3 regions of the Telluria sp. ZT3P39 genome follow, and region 3 is predicted to be linked to each of the others. Evidence: predicted binding sites of a transcription regulator. Region 3 holds the regulator's gene; each other region holds the start of a gene.
What was found. Region 3 encodes sigma-54, which starts transcription at its own class of promoters, with help from an activator protein. Its sites were predicted from a motif close to TGGCANGNAANCTGCTTT; they were not measured.
Positions count from the first base shown of each region.

Region 1: AC56LR_RS19665 (PEP-CTERM sorting domain-containing protein) is a predicted target of sigma-54. The motif match lies at 2,740-2,757, and genes of this name have one in related genera.
Region 2: AC56LR_RS08715 (PEP-CTERM sorting domain-containing protein) is a predicted target of sigma-54. The motif match lies at 2,455-2,472, and genes of this name have one in related genera.

Region 1 is NZ_JCASIH010000030.1:26,880-34,444, reverse strand. Features, by position in the region: gene AC56LR_RS19680 (ElaB/YgaM/YqjD family protein) at 1-91, opposite strand, end outside; gene ubiA (4-hydroxybenzoate octaprenyltransferase) at 149-1,003, opposite strand; gene AC56LR_RS19670 (YaiI/YqxD family protein) at 1,142-1,600, shown strand; gene AC56LR_RS19665 (PEP-CTERM sorting domain-containing protein) at 1,727-2,698, opposite strand; gene AC56LR_RS19660 (hydrogen peroxide-inducible genes activator) at 2,924-3,865, opposite strand; gene AC56LR_RS19655 (PilT/PilU family type 4a pilus ATPase) at 4,022-5,206, shown strand; gene AC56LR_RS19650 (adenylyltransferase/cytidyltransferase family protein) at 5,213-5,686, shown strand; gene AC56LR_RS19645 (hypothetical protein) at 5,723-5,923, opposite strand; gene AC56LR_RS19640 (class I SAM-dependent rRNA methyltransferase) at 5,958-6,593, opposite strand; gene AC56LR_RS19635 (PEP-CTERM sorting domain-containing protein) at 6,832-7,389, opposite strand; gene trmL (tRNA (uridine(34)/cytosine(34)/5-carboxymethylaminomethyluridine(34)-2'-O)-methyltransferase TrmL) at 7,557-7,565, opposite strand, start outside.
Region 2 is NZ_JCASIH010000006.1:118,498-126,062, forward strand. Features, by position in the region: gene AC56LR_RS08700 (PEP-CTERM/exosortase system-associated acyltransferase) at 1-352, shown strand, start outside; gene AC56LR_RS08705 (PEP-CTERM/exosortase system-associated acyltransferase) at 383-1,231, shown strand; gene AC56LR_RS08710 (HesA/MoeB/ThiF family protein) at 1,228-2,058, opposite strand; gene AC56LR_RS08715 (PEP-CTERM sorting domain-containing protein) at 2,523-3,404, shown strand; gene AC56LR_RS08720 (GAF domain-containing protein) at 3,496-4,248, opposite strand; gene AC56LR_RS08725 (nucleotidyltransferase domain-containing protein) at 4,371-5,471, opposite strand; gene AC56LR_RS08730 (HprK-related kinase A) at 5,468-6,382, opposite strand; gene AC56LR_RS08735 (HPr-rel-A system PqqD family peptide chaperone) at 6,376-6,648, opposite strand; gene AC56LR_RS08740 (hypothetical protein) at 6,663-7,181, opposite strand; gene AC56LR_RS08745 (XrtA/PEP-CTERM system exopolysaccharide export protein) at 7,412-7,565, opposite strand, start outside.
Region 3 is NZ_JCASIH010000015.1:524-8,088, forward strand. Features, by position in the region: partial or broken gene AC56LR_RS14705 (Ig-like domain-containing protein) at 1-926, shown strand, start outside; gene AC56LR_RS14710 (enoyl-CoA hydratase/isomerase family protein) at 1,034-2,116, opposite strand; gene hpf (ribosome hibernation-promoting factor, HPF/YfiA family) at 2,237-2,590, opposite strand; gene AC56LR_RS14720 (RNA polymerase factor sigma-54) at 2,649-4,127, opposite strand; gene lptB (LPS export ABC transporter ATP-binding protein) at 4,130-4,903, opposite strand; gene lptA (lipopolysaccharide transport periplasmic protein LptA) at 4,900-5,454, opposite strand; gene lptC (LPS export ABC transporter periplasmic protein LptC) at 5,483-6,082, opposite strand; gene AC56LR_RS14740 (KdsC family phosphatase) at 6,101-6,631, opposite strand; gene AC56LR_RS14745 (KpsF/GutQ family sugar-phosphate isomerase) at 6,632-7,565, opposite strand, start outside.

The sequences.
Region 1 (7,565 bases), on a different contig from region 3:
GCAGCCAGGCTTCGGCGTCCTGGATCACGGTCTTCAGGTCCGACAGCAGCTGGTCACGGGTGCCGGTTTGGGTAGGGATCTTTTCCATCATGATGAAGAGCCTCGCTAAGGTAAGTAGATGCGTTGAATGAATGCCTTTTGTGCAATATTACCTGAATGTATAGTCGAGTGCGACACCTGCGAACAGTGCGGCCCCCAGCCAGTTGTTGTGGCGGAAGGCCTTGAAGCAATCCATGCGCTCGCGCCGGCGGATCAGGGTGTAGTGATAGAGCGCCAGGGCGGCCGCCACCACGACCCCGGCCACGAACCACCAGCGCAGCCCGAGGTACCAGCCGCAGGCCAGGTCGATGGCCAGCGCGGCGCCGTAGCACAGCATGACGGCGGCCACGTCGAAGCGCCCGAAGGTGATGGCCGAGGTGCGGATGCCGATCTTCAGATCGTCGTCGCGGTCCACCATCGCGTATTCGGTGTCGTAGGCCACCGCCCAGAACACGTTCGCGCCCAGGAGCCACCAGGCCACGGCCGGCACGGTATTCTGCACGGCGGCGAAGGCCATCGGGATGCCGAAGCCGAAGGCGATGCCCAGGTAAGCCTGCGGGATCGCAAAGAAGCGCTTGAACCAGGGATAGGTGCCGGCCACGACCAGCGCCGCCACCGACAGCTGCCTGGTCAGCGCGTTCAGCGGCAGGATCAGGAGGAAGGACAGCAGCGACAGCACCGCCGCCACCATCACCGCTTCCCAGCCGCGGATCTTGCCGCTGGTGAGCGGGCGGTCGACCGTGCGCTTGACGTGCCTGTCGAACTCGCGGTCGGCGTAGTCGTTGATGGCGCAGCCGGCGGAGCGCATCAGGGCGGTGCCGAGCACGAAGATGAGCAGCACTTGCAGGTCGGGCACGCCGCTCGACGCCATCCACAACGCCCACAGGGTGGGCCAGAGCAGCAGCAGGATGCCGATCGGCTTGTCGGCCCGCACCAGGCGGAAATAGAGCGCCAGCTTGTTCATCGAATGGGTTGTCTTGTCGGGCAAGAACTGTTGAGCAGAAGACAGCGATTCTAAAGCTTTTGCCCCCGGCGCGGGTTTCAGCCTCGCGGAGGAGCTTGCCGGTACAATCGACCCCCGCCAACCTTTTCCACTTTCATCATGCACATCTGGGTCGATGCCGACGCCTGTCCCGGCGTCATCAAGGACATCCTGTTCCGCGTTGCCGAGCGCACGCACATCAGCGTGACGCTGGTGGCCAACCAGCTGATCCGGGTGCCGGGCTCGCGCTTCATCCGCGCGCTGCAGGTACCAAGCGGCGCCGACGTGGCCGATGCCGAAATCGTCGAGCGCCTGAGCAGCGGCGACATCGTCGTGACCGGCGACATCCCGCTGGCGGCGCTGGTGCTGGACAAGGGCGGGCTGCCGCTCAACCCGCGCGGCGAGTGGTACACCAAGGACACCATCGCCCAGCAGCTCACCATGCGCGCTTTCATGGAAGAGCTGCGTGGCAGCGGCGTCGATACCGGTGGGCCGGCGGCCTTCAGCCAGGCGGACAGCCGGAATTTCGCGAATGCGCTGGACCGCCAGCTGGCGCGGGTGCGCGCCGGCGGTGGCTGAGCCGGCGCGGCTGGCGTATTGTCGAGGTCGGAGAACTTTACAGTGGCTGCCAGGGCTGGTTTGCCCGGGCCTTGAAACAACAAAGGAGCCGCGAGGCTCCTTTGTTTCGAGTACGCGCTGGACGAATCAGCTGCGCGTCTTGCGGGCGAACAGGCCGGCTGCGACGAAGCCCATCAGCATGAGCGGCAGGGTCGCCGGCTCGGGAATCTGATTTGGGCCGGATACGTCGCAATCGCTGCAGATCCAGAGCTGCTCGGCGCCTGCATTATTGCCGGTGTAGCGAACATCGAGCGACAGGAAGTAGTTCCCGTTGACGAGGTTATAGACGGCATCGTTCAGCGTCTGGTTGAATGCAGCAAATTCCGCGACGTTCGTGCCCAGGTTGTTTTCTACATAATAGCCAGCAGTGCCGCAGGAGTTGGCGTTTGTCGCCGTACCGATGTTGTACGAGGCGCCAGTGACCTTGTTCACGCAGAAATTCGCAGCCACGGGCAAGAAATCAGTGATTACCGGTGCATTGCAGCCACTACCCGTGCTGAGCTCGAAACACAGGTTGTTGACGGTGTTGCCGAAGGCGTCGACGATGCGTGCCTGGCCCCAGATATTGATCCACTGGCTTGCACCCGAACCGCTCTGGTTGTTATCGAACAGGAAGACGAGTTCGTTCCCATCCAGGTAATTGCGCAGCGCATTGAGGGAAATGTCCCAGCGGTTAGCCAAGTCGCCAGTAAAGGCGCCGCCAGCATCGACCATGGTATAGCTTGAGCCCTGATTCCCGGAAGGTGTCAGGAAAGGGTTGTTGACCGGAGTGTTGGCTGCGAATGGCGGAAAGTTCGTGGCGCCGTTGGACCCGGCGAGGACGATCGCCTGATCGGCAATCTGTCCAGGCGACGATTGCGCGGGCAAGCCGGAAGTTGGCAGGCAGCGCGAATCGCCTGCGGCGGCACACTGCCGAAGCAGATCCAGGGAATACACATTAAAACCGTTGTACGTCCCGACGGACATTTCATTCGCGGCAGGCAAGGTCAATTGCGTGGCCTGTGCCGAACCAGCCAGCAGGCACACACCGATCAACAGACGACGGACAAACTGTTTCATGGAATTCCCCTTAATTATTGGATGACCTTCACAGATGCACATAAGCACAAAGCGGGCCACCTTGAAAATAAGAAGTCGATTCAATCAGTTAGTAAATACTCGCGATGTTTACCAAGAGTATGTGTAAAGCATACCGACAGTAGGTGTTTGCTATGTATTTTGTAATTGCGATTAGTAAACGCAAAGAGATCGACCATCATGCGCCGGCCTCAGTCCGATAACGCGTCAGGCAGCCGCGTCAAGCTTCACCATGTCCACGCCCGGCAGTCTGCATTCGCCGACGGCGCGCGCCACCGCATCGATGGCGGCGCGCCGCGTGAAGCTCTTACGCCAGACCAGCACGACCCGGCGCGATGGCGTGGGGTGGGCGAAGGGGATATAGGTCAGCAGGCCGTGGGGATCGTGCATGTCGGCCACCGAGGCGCGCGGCAGCACGGTCAGGCCGATACCGCTGGCCACCATGTGGCGGATGGTCTCGAGCGAGGAGCCTTCGAAGGTACGCTGCATGCCGTTGCCCGGCGATGAATAGCGCGCCATTTCCGGGCACACTTCCAGCACCTGGTCGCGGAAGCAATGGCCCGCGCCCAGCAGCAGCATGGTTTCCAGCTTCAGGTCGTCGGCCGGGATGTCCTTGCGGCCGGCCCAGGGATGGGTGCGGGGCATGGCCACCACGAAGGGTTCGTCGTACAGGGTTTGCATCGACATGCCGTGTTCCGGCAGCGGCAGCGCCACGATGGCGGCGTCGAGCTCGCCCTGGCGCAGCAGTTCCAGCAGCTTGTGGGTGAAGTTTTCTTGCAGCACCAGCGGCATCTGCGGCACGGTGTCGATCAGCTTGCGCACCAGCGGCGGCAGCAGGTAGGGGCCGATCGTGTAGATCACGCCCAGGCGCAGCGGGCCGGCGAGCGGGTCCTTGTTTTGCTTGGCCAGTTCCTTGATGGCGGCGGTCTGCTCCAGCACGCGTTCGGCCTGGGCCACGATCTGGGCGCCGAGCGGCGTCACCGAGACTTCGGAGCCGCCGCGCTCGAACAGCGTCACGCCCAGCTCGTCTTCGAGCTTCTTGATGGCGACGGACAGGGTAGGCTGGGCCACGAAGCAGGCTTCGGCCGCATGGCCGAAGTGGCGGGCGCGCGCAACGGCGACGATGTATTTCAGCTCGGTCAATGTCATAGGTATCGGTCCCAGGATTTGCGGCTGTATCGACATGCATCCTGACACAATGTTGGCTTTTAGTCAGCCGAGATTTCTTGTTCATTCGGTCTATTTGAAATCATAGTCGATATAATTGCCCCGCAGGATCTTCGCCTGCGTTCTTGAGAGGCACCCATGTCTTCGACCTTCGGCCCGGCGGAAGCCCAGGCCTATATTCACAAGCTGCTCACCGTCATGCACCAGCAGGGCGGTTCCGACCTGTTCATCTCCAGCGATTTCCCGCCCAGCATGAAGCACCAGGGCGCCATGAAGCCGCTGAGCCAGCAGCGCCTGTCCGGAGAGGTCACGCGCGCGCTCGCCCTGTCGCTGATGAACGAACGCCAGCGCGCGGAATTCGAAGCCGAGATGGAATGCAATTTCGCGATCTCGCTGCCCGGCGTCTGCCGCTTCCGCGTCAACGTCTTCGTGCAGCAGCAAAGCTTGGGCATGGTGGTGCGCACCATCGCCTCCGAGATCCCAAATTTCGAGAAGCTCGACCTGCCCGAGGTGCTCAAGGACGTCGTGATGACCAAACGCGGCCTGGTGCTGGTCGTCGGCGGCACGGGATCCGGCAAGTCGACCACGCTGGCGGCCATGATCGACTACCGCAACAGCAATTCGGCAGGCCACATCATCACCGTGGAAGACCCGGTGGAGTACGTCCACAAGAACAAGAACTGCCTGGTGACGCACCGCGAAGTCGGGGTCGACACGCATTCCTGGCACAACGCCCTGAAGAACACGCTGCGCCAGGCGCCGGACGTGATCCTGATCGGCGAGATCCGCGACACCGAAACCATGGAGCACGCAATCGCCTTCGCCGAGACGGGCCACCTGTGCCTGGGCACCCTGCACGCGAACAATGCGAACCAGACCCTGGACCGGATCATCAACTTCTTCCCGGAAGAGCGCCGCAACCAGCTGCTGATGGACCTGTCGTCGAACCTGCGCGCCGTGGTCTCGCAGCGCCTGGTGCGCACCGAGGACGGAAAAGGCCGCAAGGCCGCCATCGAGATCCTGCTCAACACCCCGACGATCGGCGAGATGATCCTGAAAGGGAACTTCCAGAACATCAAGGAGATCATGCACAAATCGCGCGAGCTGGGCATGGTCACCTTCGACGGCGCGCTCTACGAGCTGTATAACAAGGGGCTGATCGGCTACGACGAGGCGATCCGCAATGCCGATTCGGCCAACGGCCTGCGCCTGCAGATCAAGCTCTCGGGCGAGCGCAAGGGGCCGGATGGTGGCGGCGGCAAGGCCACCGAGCTGTCGATGGCCGTCGAAGAAGAACCTGATCCAGATGCACCACCCACCTAAATGCCTATGCCTTCATTTGAAAACAAGATCTGCACGCGCGCCGAACTGGCCCAGCGTATCGCCCAACTGCCCAAGCCCGTCGTGCTGACCAACGGGGTATTCGACATCCTGCACCGCGGGCACGTGACCTACCTGGCGCAGGCGCGCGAGCTGGGCGCCTCGCTGGTGGTGGCCGCCAATACCGATGCCTCGGTCAAGCGCCTGGGCAAGGGCGACGACCGCCCGCACAATACCCTGGCCGACCGCATGGCGGTGCTGGCCGCGCTGGAGTCGGTGAGCCTGGTGGTGGAGTTCGACGAGGACACCGCGCTGGAGGTGGTCTTGGCGGCGCGGCCCGAGATCTATGCCAAGGGCGGCGACTACGACATGGCGGCGATTCCGGAAGGGCAGGCGGTGCTGGCCTATGGGGGGCGGGCCGTGGCGATCGATTTTGAGCACGACCGCTCGACCACCAGGCTGGTGGCGAAGATCCGCGGGTAAAACGAGTCGGCCCGCCAGGGCGGGCCGATCGGCGCTTCAGGCCAGTGCTTCCTTGGCCGCTTCTTCCGGGCTCAAGCCGTCGTAGAACTGGTCGGTAAACCATTCGACCTGCTCTTCGATGTGGTCTTGCGCCTGCTTGACGGTGGCGCCGCCGGCGACGAGGAATCCCTCCACCTCGATACACCAGTGGATGAACGCCAGCGTTTCTTCGTCGAGTGCTTCTTCTTTCTTGGCCATGTCGTTTCCTTTTCTGTTCTGGTGAACCGGCGCGTCAGCGCGGGTAGGTGAAGCCGGTGCGGATATCCATCGGCGCCAGGCGATTTCCGTCGCGGACCATCAGCTTGTTGGGCGGCTCGTCGCCTGCCAGCGCGCCCGGCGTGACCGGCAGGCCTTCGCTTTTCCGCACCAGCGGATCGCAGCGTTCGTACACATTGGCGCAGCCCGTGGCTTTCAGCAGGGCCTGCACCACCGGCACCTTCCACTGGTCGACGCCGCCGGCATTGAACTGGCATACCAGGTAGCCTGCAGCGCCGCCATAGCTGTGCACCAGCAGGCCTGGCAAGCCGTCCTTTTCGCCATCGACCAGTTGCACCAGCGCCTGCGGATCGGCGATGTCGCGCGCCACCGCGCGGCGCTCGACGGCGGCCTGCACGCGGCGCTTGATCATCGCGTGGTCGACCGGCTCGTCCTCGCGCAGGGTCCAGACGCGCGCGGCGATCTGCGATTTCGCGTTGTAGGCGGCCCGGGCCAGGAACTGGCGCGAGGACGACTGCACGATCGCCGTGGCGCCCGGCTTGTTGCGCTCGGAGGGCTTGCCGTCGACCTTGTCGATGGCGGAGATATAGATCCAGGGGTCGCCAGCCAGCAGGCCTTTTTCCTTACCCTGTTTGATGGTGATGATGAGCATGCGCGGCTTTCGTTTTCAAGGTCGGGATGATACAGCAAGCCGCCGCCATCCCAGGCACTCGCTGGCCGGCACGCCCGCCCAAACCACGAAGCAACCGCAACACCGGGGTCAGGTCTGACATTGAGACACGGGCTCGACTGGAATAAGGCTGGGCTCGTGTCCGAATGTCAGACCTGACCCTGAAGTTGCTGCAACTAACTGCCAATGAGGCCGAACGGGTGTGCTACCGCAATCAGCCTCAGACCGTAGCGCGCCTTGCCCGCCAAGCCAGCCCCAGCAGCCCCAGCCCGAACATGGTCCAGGTCTGCGGCTCCGGCACCGCCGCCGCCATCGAGCTCATCGACAGCTGGGTGTCGCTGGTCCAGTACAGGTGGCGCTCGACCGTCATGGATGGGTTGAAGTCGTAGGCATAGTGCTGGTCGCCGGTGGTGATCAGGCGGCCGCCGCCGACCCAGCCTTCGGGGTCGCTGCCGTAGCTGCCCACGCTGAAGTTCAGGCCCTGGGCCTGCGAGAACGAAAAGCTGGTGGCGCCGCACTGGTACCAGGCGTTGCTGGAGGAGGCGCAGGCGATGTAGTCGAGTTCGCCGACCACCAGCGACACCAGTTCGTCCCGGGCCAGCAGGCCGTCGCCGTTGCGGTCGTCGCCCTTGAACGAGCCCTGGATGACTTCTTCGTGCAGGAAGCTGTTGGTGACGCTGTCGTAGAAACCGTTGAAGGAAAAACCCCAGGAGATGGGACCGGCGTGGGCCGCGGTGCAGCACAGCGCCAGGACGGCGCTGGGGAGAAACTTCTTCATGTGTTACCTCGAACAATTACAGGGTGCGCCGATCAAAACCATGCACCCAGCGTACTCCTGCGCGCCGCATACTGTCGCGTTGCCTTGCAAATAATTGCAGAATGTGTCGCCCATCAGCCACAGCAATGTAACATTGCTGAAAGGCAGGTTCGAGGTATGAAACGCGCTCAGGCGCC
Region 2 (7,565 bases), on a different contig from region 3:
AACCGTGCGCGGCGACAAGCGCGGCAATAGTCCGCTATTATTGCTAGGAATGTATCGTGAGATGTACCGCCATAGCCGTCAGAACGGGATTCGTTACTGGTACGCCGCTATGGAAAGGTCACTGGCGCGCTCGCTGGACAAGATGGGATTCAAGTTCGTGCCGATTGGGCCGCAGGTCGATTACTACGGTCCCGTTACACCGCACATGGTCGACTTGAACGAGCTGAACGAGCGCTTAAAGAGAGAAAACAAGTTCCTGGCAGCCTGGTTCAATGACGAACCAATTCCCATCTGGATCATGATGAAAACCATGGTCGGAGACTATCTCGGGGCACGCTTCAGGAAAAAATAACTAGGGTCCGAGACTGGACAATCAAAACAGATGGACAACGGAAAAGCCCGCGTCGACCCTGACGCCTTCCTGTCCCGTGTAGAGTTCGGGGCACACCAGGAAACGATTGACCACGTCAACAGCAATATTTTCCGTGCGTACCGGGGCAGCCATTTAGGCAACATCCCGGGTGACATTTTTAAACTTCGCCACCAGGTGTATTGCCTGGAATATGCCTTCCTCCAGCCCGACCAGTATGTCGACGGCATGGAGCTCGACGATTACGACGACGCCTCCACCCACTTCGCGGCCTATACGCTGGAAGAAAAGCTGGTCGGCGCGGTCAGGCTGGTGCAGCCTTTGGCGCCCAAGCCCTATCCCTTCGAGTTGCACTGCGAAGTGTTCGACGATTTCGACATGCCCGAGCGCGAACAGTCGGCCGAGATTTCACGCCTGGTGGTCAAGAAAAGCCACCGCCGCCGGCGCGCCGACAGCGTGCTGGGCATTCCTGGTTTCCTGCCGAGCCACGAGCCGTCGATCGAATTCGATCCGGCGGTGGACCGGCGCGACCGCAGCTCGCCGATGCTGCTGCTCGGGATGTACCGCGAAATGTTCCGCCACAGCCAGGAACACGGCATCCGCTACTGGTATGCCGCAATGGAGCGCTCGCTCGCGCACGCGCTCAAGAAGATGGGGTTCCGCTTCATGGCCATCGGCCCGGAAGCGAATTACTACGGTTCCGTCACGCCCTACGTGCTGGACCTGCAGGACCTGCGGCGCAAGCTCTCGACGAGCAATCCGACCCTGGCGGCCTGGTTCAGCGAAAAACCGCCAGTGGTCGAACAGACCCACCCTTCCCGCGTCCACGTGGTCCGCAAGCCGGGCAACGACATCAATTAAGCAGCAATATTGACCAGTTTGGTCGTGTGGTTGCGGAAGCTGTGCACCACCATGTTCGGCGACGCCGGCACGTCCATTCCCGCCAGCATGTCGTGCATCATCGACACGGCCAGCGCGGCAACCGTGAAGCTGCCCACCGCGATCTGCGATGCCGGGCAAGGACGGCCGTCTTCCATGATCGTCAATGCCTTGGCCACCTGCTCGACCACCTGACGGTCGAGGTGGGCGCCGATCCGGCCCATGATTTTCCCGAACACGTTCGCATAACTGGCATCGCCTTCGCCCTGGGCGTGCTGGACATCGTGCGCGATGACGTCGGCCAGCGAGGCGCTGGTGCCCGCGGGGAAGTACAGCACGCCGGCGCCGAAGCCGATCGACAGCGCGGTAAACACGGCCTTGCGCTGCTCGCGGGCATTCGTGTGCAGGGCCAGGATGGCTTCGAGGTCGAGGAAATCGATGGTATCGAAGATGATGTCGACGCTGCCTACCAGCGACTGGGCATTGCTGGCATCGAGGTTGGCCTGGACCGCTTCGACTTTCGCTTCCGGATTGATGCGCAGGATGTGCTTTTTCAGGGCCTGGACTTTCGGCGAGCCGATATCGTCGAAGTCATAGAACTGGCGGTTCAGGTTGTGGGCGTCGACGGTATCGCCGTCGATCAGGACGAATTCGGTAAATCCCATGCGCGCGGCGCAGATGGCGGTCGACGCGCCCAGGCCGCAACCGGCGATCAACAGGCGGGTGCTGCGGATCTTGGCCTGGGTGTCGCTGGATACATAGCCGTTATTGCGCGTGGTAAAGGTATCGTAATCGAAAGCGGTGGTCATGGAAGCCTCATGGTGGAATGGTGCCGCACTGGCATGGGTACAGGAACTGCGCGCTTTCATTACCTATGAATAGCGCGCCATTTCCTTGCAAATAATGCTAGGCATCATGCCATTTTCTGGCCGTGTCAGCCAGCTTTTCGATGGGCCCGTTGGGCTGTCGGTTTTTCTTACATCAGCCCGGCAGACGGCCCGCTCGGCGAACCCATCGGGACTACCGGGACAGGAGAAAATGCCGTAGTTCGATGCATTTCAACAACTTCTCCGTCTTCAAGGTGTATCGCCGTGTCGGAGAACTTTACAGGCCCAAAAAAGCGCTCCGATAACTCATGTAGGACTAGTTCCCGTCGAGAAAATAAGCCCAGTAAAATCAATCAGTTGCAAAAAGGAATATTTAGCTGGCACGCGGATTGCTTAATACCCTGTGTCGCTCCCTGCAGCACCAAATTAAATCTCTGGAGATTAGAATGAAACTGAAACAACTGATTACCGCCCTGACCCTCGGCTTCGCAGCACTGTCCGCATCGGCTACCCCGCTGGACGCGCTGACTGGCAACCTGAACATCAAGCTGACCGGCCTGACCACCGAATCGCGTACCACCGCCGGTTCCAACGAAACGACCTGGGGCGTGGGCAACATCACCTCGATCTCCGGCCTGAATGACATGGAATGGTTCTCGGGCGTGTCGGATGGCACCTACCTGTACTACATGATCTACGGTATCGCCGACCAGAACATCGTGCAAGATCCAAACACCGGCAAATTCAACATCTACAACATCGGCGCAACCGGTGGCGGCGCTGACGGCATGATCCATCTGGACATCTACCGTTCGACCACCCGTCTGACCTCGCTGACCTCGAACTTCAACGCATCGCCAGCCAGCCGTACCGGCTACGACAGCTACTCGCTGTTCGCCGGCATGGAAAAATACCTGGAAGTTGAATTCGGCGCCGGCAAGCAGCTGATCAACGTGGCCGGCGGCACCAACGCATCGGCTGACGAGCGCCTGGCGACCCTGGTGCAAACCGCAACCGCAGCAACCCTGCCAGCAGCGGGCGAAGGCCAGTTCTTCGGTGACGTCGTCGGCGGCACCGCCATGACCCAGTGGGACACCAACGGCCAGTTCGGTCACGACCTGGACGGCAAGTTCACCCTGAGCACCAATGGTTCGCAGTTTGGCTCGGGTTCGTGCACCCCGGCCCAAATCGCTGACAACACCTGCTTCGTCGGCCTGATCAACGATCCGATCCGCGCCAACAAGATCCCTGAGCCAGGTTCGCTGGCCCTGCTGGGTCTGGGCTTCGCCGGTCTGGCTGGCCTGCGCCGCCGCCGCGCTGCCAAGTAATTTTCCTGCGCACGACCGGGGCAACCCGGTTGTGGCATGAAGGCTGAAAAGGCCGGATCCCGCAAGGGATCCGGCCTTTTTCATTGCGCCCTCAGCTGCCGGCGCGGGCGTCTTCCTGCAGCGTCCCCTTGAGCTGGCCGATCAGTTCGGTCGCCGCGCTGACGATCTGGCCCGGCGCAAAGCCGGCCCGCGTCATCTCCTTGTAGAACGAGCGCGCCAGGATGCGCGCGACGTCTTCCGGATTCTGGTATGCGGTGCCGGGCGCGGCGCCGCCCCGGTGCTGCCCATCCTGCCCCCGTTCATGCGCATCGCGCACCAGCGCCATTTGCGCAAAGCGCGAGGCCAGCAGGTGCTGCAGCTGGATCACCTGGACCGATTTCCCGATATACAGCGCCACCACCTCGAGCAGGTGCAGCTCGGCTTCGCTGAAGGCGGCGCCGGTGACGTTCACCACGCCGACCAGGCGGCCGTCGATGCGCACCGGCGCCGACATCAGGGCCGGCAGCGCGGCGCGCCTGTGCCGTGCCAGGCCGGCGAAGGCGGAACGGGCGATGTCCTCGACCAGCAGCGCGCGGCCGCTGGCGAGCACCTGGCCGCAGATGCCCTCGCCGCTCGCCACCAGGGCGTCGGCCGCGGCAGGCGGCAGTTCACCCGCGCTGGCGCACAGGCGCATGCGCAAGTCGTCGGGCGATTCGCTGTTGAGCAGCATGACCGAGCAGCTGGCGGCGCCGACCAGGCGCTTGGCCAGCTCGGCATGGCTGTGCAGGTTGTCGTCGAGGCTGCCGCTGGCGAGCAGGGCCTGCACCTCTTGCAGGCGCACCAGGCGCTTGGCATTGTCAGTCATGGATCACCTTCCGGATAAAGGGTCGACGCTGCGCCGGCTGAGTTCGGCGATTGATGATAAGTTACTTCACACCTTGCAACAAGCGGTATCGCCGCAGGTATATCCGGAAGTCAAGGTCCTGGCTAGACCGGCGCCTGGGTCTCTTCCTGCCCTTTGCGCGGCGACAGGAAAGCCTTGTGGAACAGGTGCCGCGCCAGCATCAACGGCGGCATGCGCAGCCAGTTGCTGCGCAGGTAGAGGGCAAAGAGTACGGCCGGGCTCAAGGGACCGGCGCAGCTCGGGTGCGGGGGCAGCAGCGCGCGCAGGAACAAGCCATCCATCAGGGCCAGCAGCGGGCCTGGGGGCCGTCCGGCAATGGCGGCTTCCGCCATCACGCCCGGCGCCACCGGCGTGCCGAGCAGGCGCGCGGCATAGCGCAGGGCATAGAACAGCGGCCGCGCCAGCTGCAGTTCGACGGCGCGCGCCGGCAGGGTTTCCCAGAAGCCGGGCGCCGCGCCGAACGCCAGCAGCAGGCGGTGCAGGTCGAGCAGGTCGCGCAGGCCGTGGTGCATCTCGCCTTCCGAGAACAGGTGCACTGCGCTGTGCAGCACCATGTCCTGGGGCGCCAGGGTCCAGAGATTGTCGCTGCCCGGGATCGGGCGGGCGGCCGCCCGCAGCAGCGCCGGGTCGGGGCGCGCCGCCGCCGTTTGCGGCAGGATCGCGTGGTGCACGTCGATCACATTGCCGCGGCGGACATGCTCCATCGGCGGCAGCTCGTGCATCCATTCGTGGTAATAGCGCTGGTCGTAGGCATCCTGGTGGGTGCCGGCCCAGCCGTGCAGCATGAGCGCGCCCTCAACCTCGACGATCCGCTCCTTCGGTACCAGGATGTCGACGTCGGAAAACATGCGCCCCGCCGCGGACGGCAGGCCGGCCATGGCATAGGCGGCGCCCTTGAGCAAAATCAGCGGCAGGCCGAGTCCTTCGAGCGCGCGCCCGATGCAGCGCACCTCGTAACGCACCGCACGGCGGTGGCGCACCGCAGCCACCTGCGCCCATTCGAGGTGCTCGCGCGGCGCCGGCGGCACGGCCGCCAGCACGCCCGCCTCTTCAAACAGCCCGCGCAGGGTCGCGGTCAGGTCGGCGCTGGCGGCCTGGCGCAGCAGCAGCTCCCATTCGGCCAGGCCGAGCGCGGCCGCCTTGCCCGGTGCGCGCAGCACCTCGACCAGCAGCGGCAGCGTCATGCGGCGCCTCCCGCCAGCGCATCGAACACGGCCATGGCCTCGTCCAGCGCACCGTAGCTGAATTCGAAGCCTTCGCAACGCTCCACCAGGCGCCCCAGGGTGTCGAAACCGGTCGCGCCCAGCACCGGATAATTGAAGGCGTTGTCGGCCACGCGCATGAACAGCTGGGTCTTCGGCACCGGCTCCAGGCGCGCGGGGGCGCCGGCCAGATAGCGCGGGAACACGATGTGGGTGGCCTGCACGCTGTTGCTTGCGGCCGCCACGCTGGCGCTGGAGGCGCGCATGTGGCCGATGGTGCCTTTCACCGTGCCGGCGACCGGCGGTCCGAACACGGCTTGCGGCGCGTAGGCGCGGATGATCCCGATCGAGGCGTTCTTGAGGCTGACCGGCCGCGGCAGCGGCAGCAGCGCCAGGTCGCCGGGGCGCACCAGTGCCAGCTCGTCCGACAGCAGGCGCCAGCCGCGGCTGGCCAGGGCCGCGCACAGCGTGCTCTTGCCGGAACCGGGCGGCGCCGGCATCACCACGGCGCAGCCGTCGCGCTCGAGCACGGCCGCGTGCACGATCAGCCTGGTGTGCGCATGATTGGTGACGCACCAGTTCATGACCCATTCGAACATCGGGTGCGCCTGGCTTAGGGGCAGGGGCTTGAAGGGCTCGGCGCCGTCCTGGTCGAAGCGCACCTGAGGCCGGAACCAGCGCCGCAGGCCGCCCGCGCGGCGAAAATTCAGCTGGAAATCGGCGAAGCCGTCGTCCTCGACCGGATAGTCGGCGTACAGCAGGGCGATGGTGTCGGCCAGGTGGGCGATGTCGGTGCGGATGCGGCTGCGGAACGGGCCGGTGCGCAGCACCAGGCCGGGGCCGGCAAAGCGGCGCAGCAAGTCCTGCCGCGTCAGGCTGGACAGGGTCAGCATGGGTAGGGTTCGACCAGGTCGAGGCGGGCGAGGTCATCGAGCACGGCCGCGAGTTCGGCGTCGAGGGCGACTGCGTCGATCTCGAATTCGGCCAGCAGGGCGGCGCCGAGGGCCGCTTCGTCCAGCGGGCCGGCGCGCAGCGCCTCGAGCAGGCACTGTGCCGCGGGGCCGAGCAGGTGGGTGGCGCCGGACAGGTCGTTATACAGGATGGCCTGGTCGTCCCAGCCGCGGCAGGCGAGCGACTGCCCGGGAATGACACGCCACATCGGCAAGCGCCGCCTTAATCGTGCGTCGCTTCGAGGTAGCGCTTGGTCTGCTCGGCATTCCAGAACACGCCCTTGGCAGGATTGTAGGTGCCGGTACTCTGGATCTGGGTCCACATGTGCTTGAGCGTCTGGACCGACAGGAAGCCGATCCGGCCCGACAGCACGTTCAGGTAAGTGGCAACCAGCTGCATGCCGAAGTTGTACTTGTCGAAATCGCAGCCGTTCACGATTTCGAACAGCGACTTGCTGCCGTAGGTGCTGGCGTTGCTTCCGGAGCAGGCGAACACCTCGCTGAAATTCGTGCCCTGGGCGGTCGGCCAGCCGCCGTGGTTCTTCCAGTAGCCCGGCGACTTGCCGTTGCAGGCAGGCTGGGTGCGGGCGTAGTTACTGCTGAGACCGCCGGATAGCGCGCCCGAGGCCGACACGCACACCATGGTTCTCATCGTGGCATGGCTATCAACTGTCCACAGGACGCTGGCCGCACCCAGCCCGGCCTTGGTCAGGCGGCGGCGCGCCGCGCCACGCGCGCTCATCGGCGCCGTGGATCCGGCTTGGTCTGGTTGATGTTCGGTCGACACGGTGCATCCTCACAAGGTTGTTATGCCGAGACGGCTGGCATTTCGAATAAGCAAGAATTATGCCTCGAAAGCATGAGCGTTGAAAATTGCTGCAAAAACAAGCACCTACAGCAAATCGCGCTCATCCTTCGTCCTGCCAGTCTAGCCAGTATGCCGGTCACTGTGTAAGAATTTTCGACAGCCGATCAGAAAAAGCTCTCAGGGACCACCAGGATGTCGCCTGGACGCATCGTGATGTTGGCCGAGATGTCACCATCCTTGATCAGGTCATCGAGGCGTACATGCATGCGCTGCTGCTTGCCGTCGACCGTGCGGATCACGGTGGCGCGGTTGCCCGCG
Region 3 (7,565 bases):
CGGTTGCCGCACCGGTCAGCCTGTCCACTATTGAAAACGCAGCGCTTACCTTCCAGGTTGCCGATTCTGTCTACGACCAGGATGCTGGCGACAAGCACATCCTTTCCCTGGGCTCGAACGTGGCAACGCTGAGCTGGGCGAACAGCGATCCCAATGCTCTTACGAAACTGATCAATCCGGTCACCCGTGCGGAGGTCGCGCTCTCTTCCCTGAATGTGCAGGCGCAGATCTCGGCCGATGGAACCAGCGTCACACTCCTGCCATCCACGGAGCTGGACTGGATGGTGATGGGCCAGGCGCTGAAGGCAGTATTCAGTTACACAGTAACGGATGCGGGTGGGCTGACGAGTACAGATTCCATCACCTTGCTGATGACAGGGTCGACTGGCGACAAAGGCGTGAATCTGAATGGAGGAAACGGTAACGACACGCTCTCGGGCAATCTTACCAACAATGCCGAGGATGTACTCCAGGGTGGTAATGGCAATGACACGCTCTCTGGCTATGGCGGCACCGATGCACTCTACGGTGGCAACGGGGACGACAGGCTGACAGGCGGCGCAGGCATCGACTATCTTTACGGGGACAGCGGCAATGACACGCTCGATGGTGGCACCGAAGGTGATGTCATCATGGGCGGCAAGGGCAATGACATCCTCACTGGCGGTACTGGCGCTGACAAGTTCATATTCGATCCCCAGAACGGCAATGACCGCCTCCTGGATTTCAAAGCCGCCGAGGGAGACAAGCTGTTTTTTGCAGACTTCTTCTCAACGCCGATGAGCGTCGATGCTTTCATCGCGAAGTATGTCACTGACACCGGCAACGATCTACTCATCAGCCTGCCTGGTACGTCGATCGTCCTGGTCGGCGTGCCGAGCGTCTCGGCACTGACGGGTGCCATTGCGTTTGGCATGCCCCTATAGGGCGCACTAGGGCCTGCGCTTTGGCAGTGCAGGCCCTTGCTCGAACCAGGCCACATCGAATAGACGCGCCGGCATCGAAGTACGAGCCGGATCAACCGTGTTTCTTGCTACAGGTGCCGCAGCGGATGCGCGTAATCAGGCCAGACCGGCTCGAAGAATTTCGCCACCATCTCCGGCGTGACTTCTTCCAGCGTCGCCGGAGTCCACTTGGGCGCATTGTCCTTGTCGATCACCAGCGCCCGCACGCCTTCGAGCACCTCGCCGTGTTCGAAATTGTGGCGCACCAGCGAGCGCTCCATGCGCAGGCAATCGGCCACGTCGAGCGCGGCGCCGCGCTGCAGGAGTTCGCGGGTGACGCACATCATCAGGGGCGAGCGCTGGCGCATGGCTTTCAAGGCTTTTTGCGCGAACGGGTTCTCGTCGCGCGCGAGCGATGCCATGATGGCGGCCACCGAGGAAGCGCCGAAATGCGCATCGATGACCGCGCGCTGCGCCTGCAGTTCGCTCGCGCCGGCAGCACCCGCACACTGCGCGGCAAACGCGCGGATCGCTGCCGGCAGATCCGCGCCCGCAGTAGTATCCACCAGCGCCATCAACTCGCCCATCTTCTCGCCCGGCACGAACAGGTCGGCCAGGCCCACGTAGATCGCGTCGGCCGCGCCGATCGTCAAACCGGTGAGGCCCAGGTACTGGCCCAGCTGGCCCGGCGCGTGCGACAGGAAATGGCTGCCGCCGACATCGGGGAACAGGCCGATATTCACCTCGGGCATGGCGACCTTGCTGCGTTCGGTGACGATGCGCAGGCCGCAATCGGGGCCGCCCTGGGCGATGCCCATGCCGCCGCCCATCACCACGCCATCCATCAGCGCGATATACGGCTTCGGGTAGAAATGGATCAGGTGGTTCAGTGCGTATTCTTCGGTGAAGAAGTCTTCCAGCAGCGCGCTGCCGCCAGTCGGCCCCACATGCCCCATCTCGTGGAAGAAGCGGATGTCGCCGCCCGCGCACAAGGCTTTCTCGCTCGAGCTGGTGATGACGACCGCGTCGATGCCGGTGTCATGCTGCCAGTCGCGCAGGATCGCGGTGAGCGCGCGCACCATGTCGAGCGACAGGGAGTTCAGGGCCTTCGGCCGGTCGAGCGTAATGACGCCGGTGCGGTTGGCGACGCGGGTCAGGACGGTGTCGGTCATGGGATGTGCTGTGATCGAAAAAACATCCATTTTACCGAACAGTCGCGTGCACGCGAAGCCTGTTGGATGCAAAAAGGGCGTCCCCTCAGACGCCCTCGCTGTCATTGCTGCTGCGCGTATTTACGCTGCGGCTGCTTCGCCGAGATCCGGCAGGCGCTTGTGCGCCACGTGATTATGATTTTGCAGCATGGATTTATGCTTGATGACCTGGCGGTCCAGCCTGTCCATCAGCGTGTCGATCGCCGCGTACAGGTCTTGCGCGGCACTGGCCACATGCAAAATTTTTCCTGATACTTGCAGGTTGATCTCGGCTTTCTGCCGTTTTTCTTTTTCGGTGAGATTATCGATGGCGAGGAACACGTGGGTGTCGATCACGTGATCGAAATGGCGGGTAATGCGCTCGAGCTTATTCTGAACGTATTCACGAATTGCGGGAGTCACTTCAAGATGATGACCACTGATAGTGAGGTTCATACACACTCCTTTGAAATGTCGCGCTGCCCGCGCCACAAGGTAGGTGTGGGCAGTGCAGTTACAGAGACTTGCGGAGGCTGACGGGAGGAATCTTGAGCGCCTCACGGTATTTGGCTACCGTCCGGCGCGCAATGACCATACCTTGTTCCCCGAGCATTTCCGCGATCTTGCTGTCGGATAGAGGGTTCTTAGGGTCTTCTGCTCCTGTCAATTGCGCAATAAGCGCGCGGATCGCCGTGGAAGATGCTTCTCCCCCCGCTTCGGTGGCGACGTGGCTTCCGAAGAAGTATTTCAGTTCAAACATGCCGTGGGGGGTCAGCATGTATTTCTGCGTTGTAACGCGAGAAATCGTGCTCTCGTGTAGGCCTAGTGTATCAGCAATCTCGCGCAGCACAAGCGGACGCATGGCAACCGCGCCATGGCTGAAAAAGTTGCGCTGGCGCTCTACAATCGCCTCCGCCACACGCAAAATTGTATCGAAACGCTGGCGCATATTCTTGATCAGCCACTTGGCTTCCTGCAGCTGCGCGCCCATCTGGCTTTCGCTTTTTCCCTGCTTGAGCAGGTTGGCGTAGAGTGAGTTGACGCGCAATTTCGGCATCACGTCCGGATTCAGCATCACCGACCAGCCGCTCTTGGCGCGGCGCACGATCACGTCCGGCACCACGTAGTCGGAGGTGGCAGACGCAAAGGCCGCGCCCGGATGCGGATTGCACTGGCGGACCACGGCCTGCACTTCGCGCAGGTCTTCGTCGTCGCAGTCCAGCGCCTTCTTGAGCTTGGTGTATTCGCGCTGTGCGAACCAGCTCAGGTAGCCTTCGACGATCTTCAGCGCCAGGCGCCGCGTCACCATCGGCACGCCCGGCATGCGGCGGATCTGCAGGGCCAGGCATTCGGCCGCGCTGCGGGCGCCGCAGCCGAGCGGGTCCAGGCTCTGCACCAGCGCCAGCGCGCAGCGCAGCTCGTCCATCTCGATCTCGAGTTCGGCGGGCAGGCGCGCGTGGATGTCGTCCAGCGGCTCCTCTAAATAGCCGTTGTCGTCGAGCGCATCGATCACCAGTTCGGCCAGCGCGCGGTCGCGCACGCTGCAGCCGGTGGTGCGCACCTGTTCGGCCAGGTGCTCGCGCAGCGACACGCTGCAGGCTTCCAGCTGCGGACGGCCGTCTTCGTCGTCGCCGCTGCGCGCGCCCCCGCCCTCGCCGCCCCAGTCGCCGTCAGGCTCGCCGCGGTCGCGGTCACCGTCTTCGAAGCCGTCGGCCTCTGGCTTGGCGCCCTCGCCTTCGCCGCCTTCCTGTGCCGGCTGCGCGGCCGGGGCTTCGCCGCTGGCGGGGGCGCTGTTGATGGCGCCGTCGGCCAGCAGGCGCACCGAGTGGTCGAGCGGATCGTCGAGGCGTTCGAGCAGCGGGTTATCGGTCAGTATCTGCTCGAGCTCCTGGTGCAGTTCGAGCGTGGACAACTGCAGCAGGCGGATCGACTGCTGCAGCTGCGGCGTGAGCGCCAGGTGCTGCGAAGTGCGGAGTTGCAGGGACTGTTTCATGGTCACATGCGGAAGTGTTCGCCGAGGTAGACGCGGCGCACCGACTCGTCGGCGATGATGTCGTCCGGACGGCCCGAGGCCAGCACCGCCCCCTGGTTGATGATGTAGGCGCGGTCGCAGATGCCGAGCGTCTCGCGCACGTTGTGGTCCGTGATCAGCACGCCGATGTTGCGCTCTTTCAGGAAGCGCACGATGCGCTGGATCTCGATCACGGCGATCGGGTCCACGCCGGCAAACGGCTCATCTAACAGCACGAAGCGCGGGTTGGTCGCCAGCGCGCGCGCGATCTCCACACGGCGGCGCTCGCCGCCGGACAGCGACAGCGCCGGGCTCTCGCGCAGCTTCTCGATCTGCAGCTCGGCCAGCAGGGTGTCCAGGCGCTCGTTGATCTCGTCCTTCGACAAGGCCTTGCCCTCATCGGTGCGCTGCAGTTCCAGCACGGCGCGGATGTTCTCTTCCACCGTGAGCTTGCGGAACACCGAGGCTTCCTGCGGCAGGTAGGACAGGCCCAGCACCGCGCGCCGGTGGATCGGCAGGCTCGAGATGTCGGTGCCATTGATGTCGATCGAGCCGGCGTCCGACGGCACCAGGCCGACGATCATGTAGAACGAGGTGGTCTTGCCGGCGCCGTTCGGGCCCAGCAGGCCGACCACTTCGCCGCAATCGACCTGCAGCGAGACGTCGCGCACCACCAGCCGCTTGCCATAGCTCTTTTGCAATCCCTTGACGATCAGGGTGCTGCAGCCTTCGCGCACGCTTGTCGAGGCTAGCGTCATTGCTTGCCGCCTTCTGCGGCTGCAGGACGGCGCGGGGCGATGATCAGGGTGCCGCGCCCGCCGCCAACCTTGCTCTGGCCGCTGGCGTCGTTGCGCACCTGGGCGACTTCCTTGCGGTTGTCGTAGGAGATGAACGGACCCTTGATTTCGTTGGTCATGCGCCCGCTTTCCAGCTCGCGCACTTCGGCGGCCGTGAACAGTTTCACCAGCTCGGCGCGCTCGTCGTATTCGATGCGCTGGGCCTGGCCTTCGACCCACAGGTCCGGGCCGCCGTCGCGCTTCTGGCGGAAGGTGGCCAGCTTGCCCGGCGCCGCGGTAAGCGTCACGCTCATGTAGCCTTCCGGAGTTTCTTTCACCTGGGCGCGGTCGGATTTCAGTACCAGGGTGCCGCGCGTGAGCACGACGTTGCCGGTCAGGATGCGGGTTTGCGTGACCTCGTCGACGTCCAGGGTGTCGAAGTTGATCACGGCCTGCTTGAGCGAATCGGCGCGCTCGGCAAAGGCGCCGAGGGAGGCCAGGCCAAGAAGGGCGGCAAGGATGATTTTTTTCATGGGTGCTTGTCCTGTGATGACGTGCGCGCTAGCGTTGCGCGCGTGGCGGATAGACGATCTGGCCGCGGCTGGCCAGGTGCAGCTTCTGGGTCGCGTTGTTCGCGACCATGCCGGTGCCACGGATGGTGGAGGCGCCGAGCTGCATCACGATCGGCTGGTCGGTCTTCATGATCTCTTCGTCGGGCAGCACGGTGAGTGCCTCGGTGCGTACGCGCAGCGCTTCGCTGGTGGGCGTGGCGGGGCGCTGGATGTCGACCTTGCCGAGCAGGTCGACGCGGTGTTCTTCGTGGTAGATGCGGCCGCGGTTGGCCACCACGGTGGTGCGCGGGCGCCCCGGGGTCATGCCCTGCACCACCGGCTGCTCGACCTCGGAGACGTCGCCCTGCGGCTGGTGCGCCAGGCGCTTGCCCGACACGACATAGCTCGGCTTGCCCTCTTCGGTCATGCGCACGAAGGAGAAATTTTCGACGATGTAATCCGGCTCGTCCATCGGCCCGCCCAGGCGCGTATCGCCATCGTCGCTGTCCATCACCTGCACCAGCCAGAAGCTGCCGAAGGCGAGGAAGACGCCGATGATCATGACGCTGAGCAGTCTCCAGCGGTGGGCGGTGCGCTTGTACGTGACCATATCTGTTCGTGCGAGCGCTTAGGCGAAGTAAGGCGCGAGCGCCTGTTCGTAGCTGCCCTGGGCGCGCATGACCAGGTCGCAGACTTCGCGCACGGCGCCGCGCCCGCCCGCGTTCTTCGTGACGTAATGCGCGCGGTGCTGCACTTCCGGGTGGCCCGAGGGCACGGCCACGGCAAAGCCGACTTTCGTGAGCAGCGGCAGGTCGATCACGTCGTCGCCGATGTAACCGCATTCCTCGGCGGTCACGCCGGTGGCGTCTAACAGCTTGGCAAAGCCGATGCGCTTGTCGTGGATGCCCTGGTAGACGTGGGCAATGCCCAAATCGCTTGCCCGCTTGACCACGATCGGCGACAGGCGCGCGCTGATGATCGCGGTCTGCACGCCGGTCTTGCCCAGCAACTGGATGCCCAGGCCGTCGAGCACATTGAAGGTCTTGGTGACTTCGCCGTCCGGGCCGTAGGTGAGGCTGCCGTCGGTGAGCACGCCGTCGACGTCGAAGATCATGACTTTCACGCGCGCGGCGCGCTGCATGTGTTCCAGTGGAGTCATTTAGATTACCTTGGCGCGGGTCAGGTCGTGGATGTGGAGCGCGCCGACCAGGCGGCCGTCAAGGTCCACCACCAGCATCTGGTTGATGCGGAATTCTTCCATCACGGCGACGGCGTCGACCGCCAGCTGTTCCGGGTGCACGGTGCGCGGGCCGGCATGCATCACGTCGCGGATCGCGATGTTCGAGAAATCGTGCAGGCGCTCGATCAGGCGGCGCAAGTCGCCGTCGGTGAACACGCCGACCGGGCGGCGCTCGTCGTCGATCACGGCGGTCATGCCCATGCCCTTCTGCGAGACTTCCAGCAGGGCCTTGGCCAGCGGCGTGTCGGGGCTCACGGCGGGAATCGCGTCGCCGCTGCGCATGACGTCGCGCACGTGCGTCAGCAGGCGGCGGCCCAGGGCCCCGCCCGGGTGCGACATCGCGAAGTCTTCTTCGCGAAAACCCCGCATATCCAGCAGCGACACCGCCAGGGCGTCGCCCATGGCGAGCGTCACGGTGGTGCTGGTGGTCGGGGCGAGATTGAGCGTGCAGGCTTCCTTGGCCACCGAAATATCGAGGTGGATCTCGGACAGCTTGGCCAGGCGCGAATGCGGCTTGCCGGTCATCGAGATCACCTTGCTGCCCATTCTTTTGACAGCTGGCAAAATTTCGAGCAGCTCGGACGATTCGCCCGAGTTCGAGATGGCGATGAAGACATCCTGCGCCGTCACCATGCCCAGGTCGCCGTGGGCGGCTTCGCCCGGGTGTACGAACATGGCCGGGGTGCCGGTCGATGCCAGGGTGGCGGCAATCTTGCGGCCGATGTGGCCGGATTTGCCCATGCCGGACACCACTACGCGCCCGGTACAGCCCAACAAGAGCTGCACGGCGCGCACGAAACTGTCGTCGTCGCCCAGGCGCGCATGCAGCGCGCGAATGGCGTCGGCCTCGATG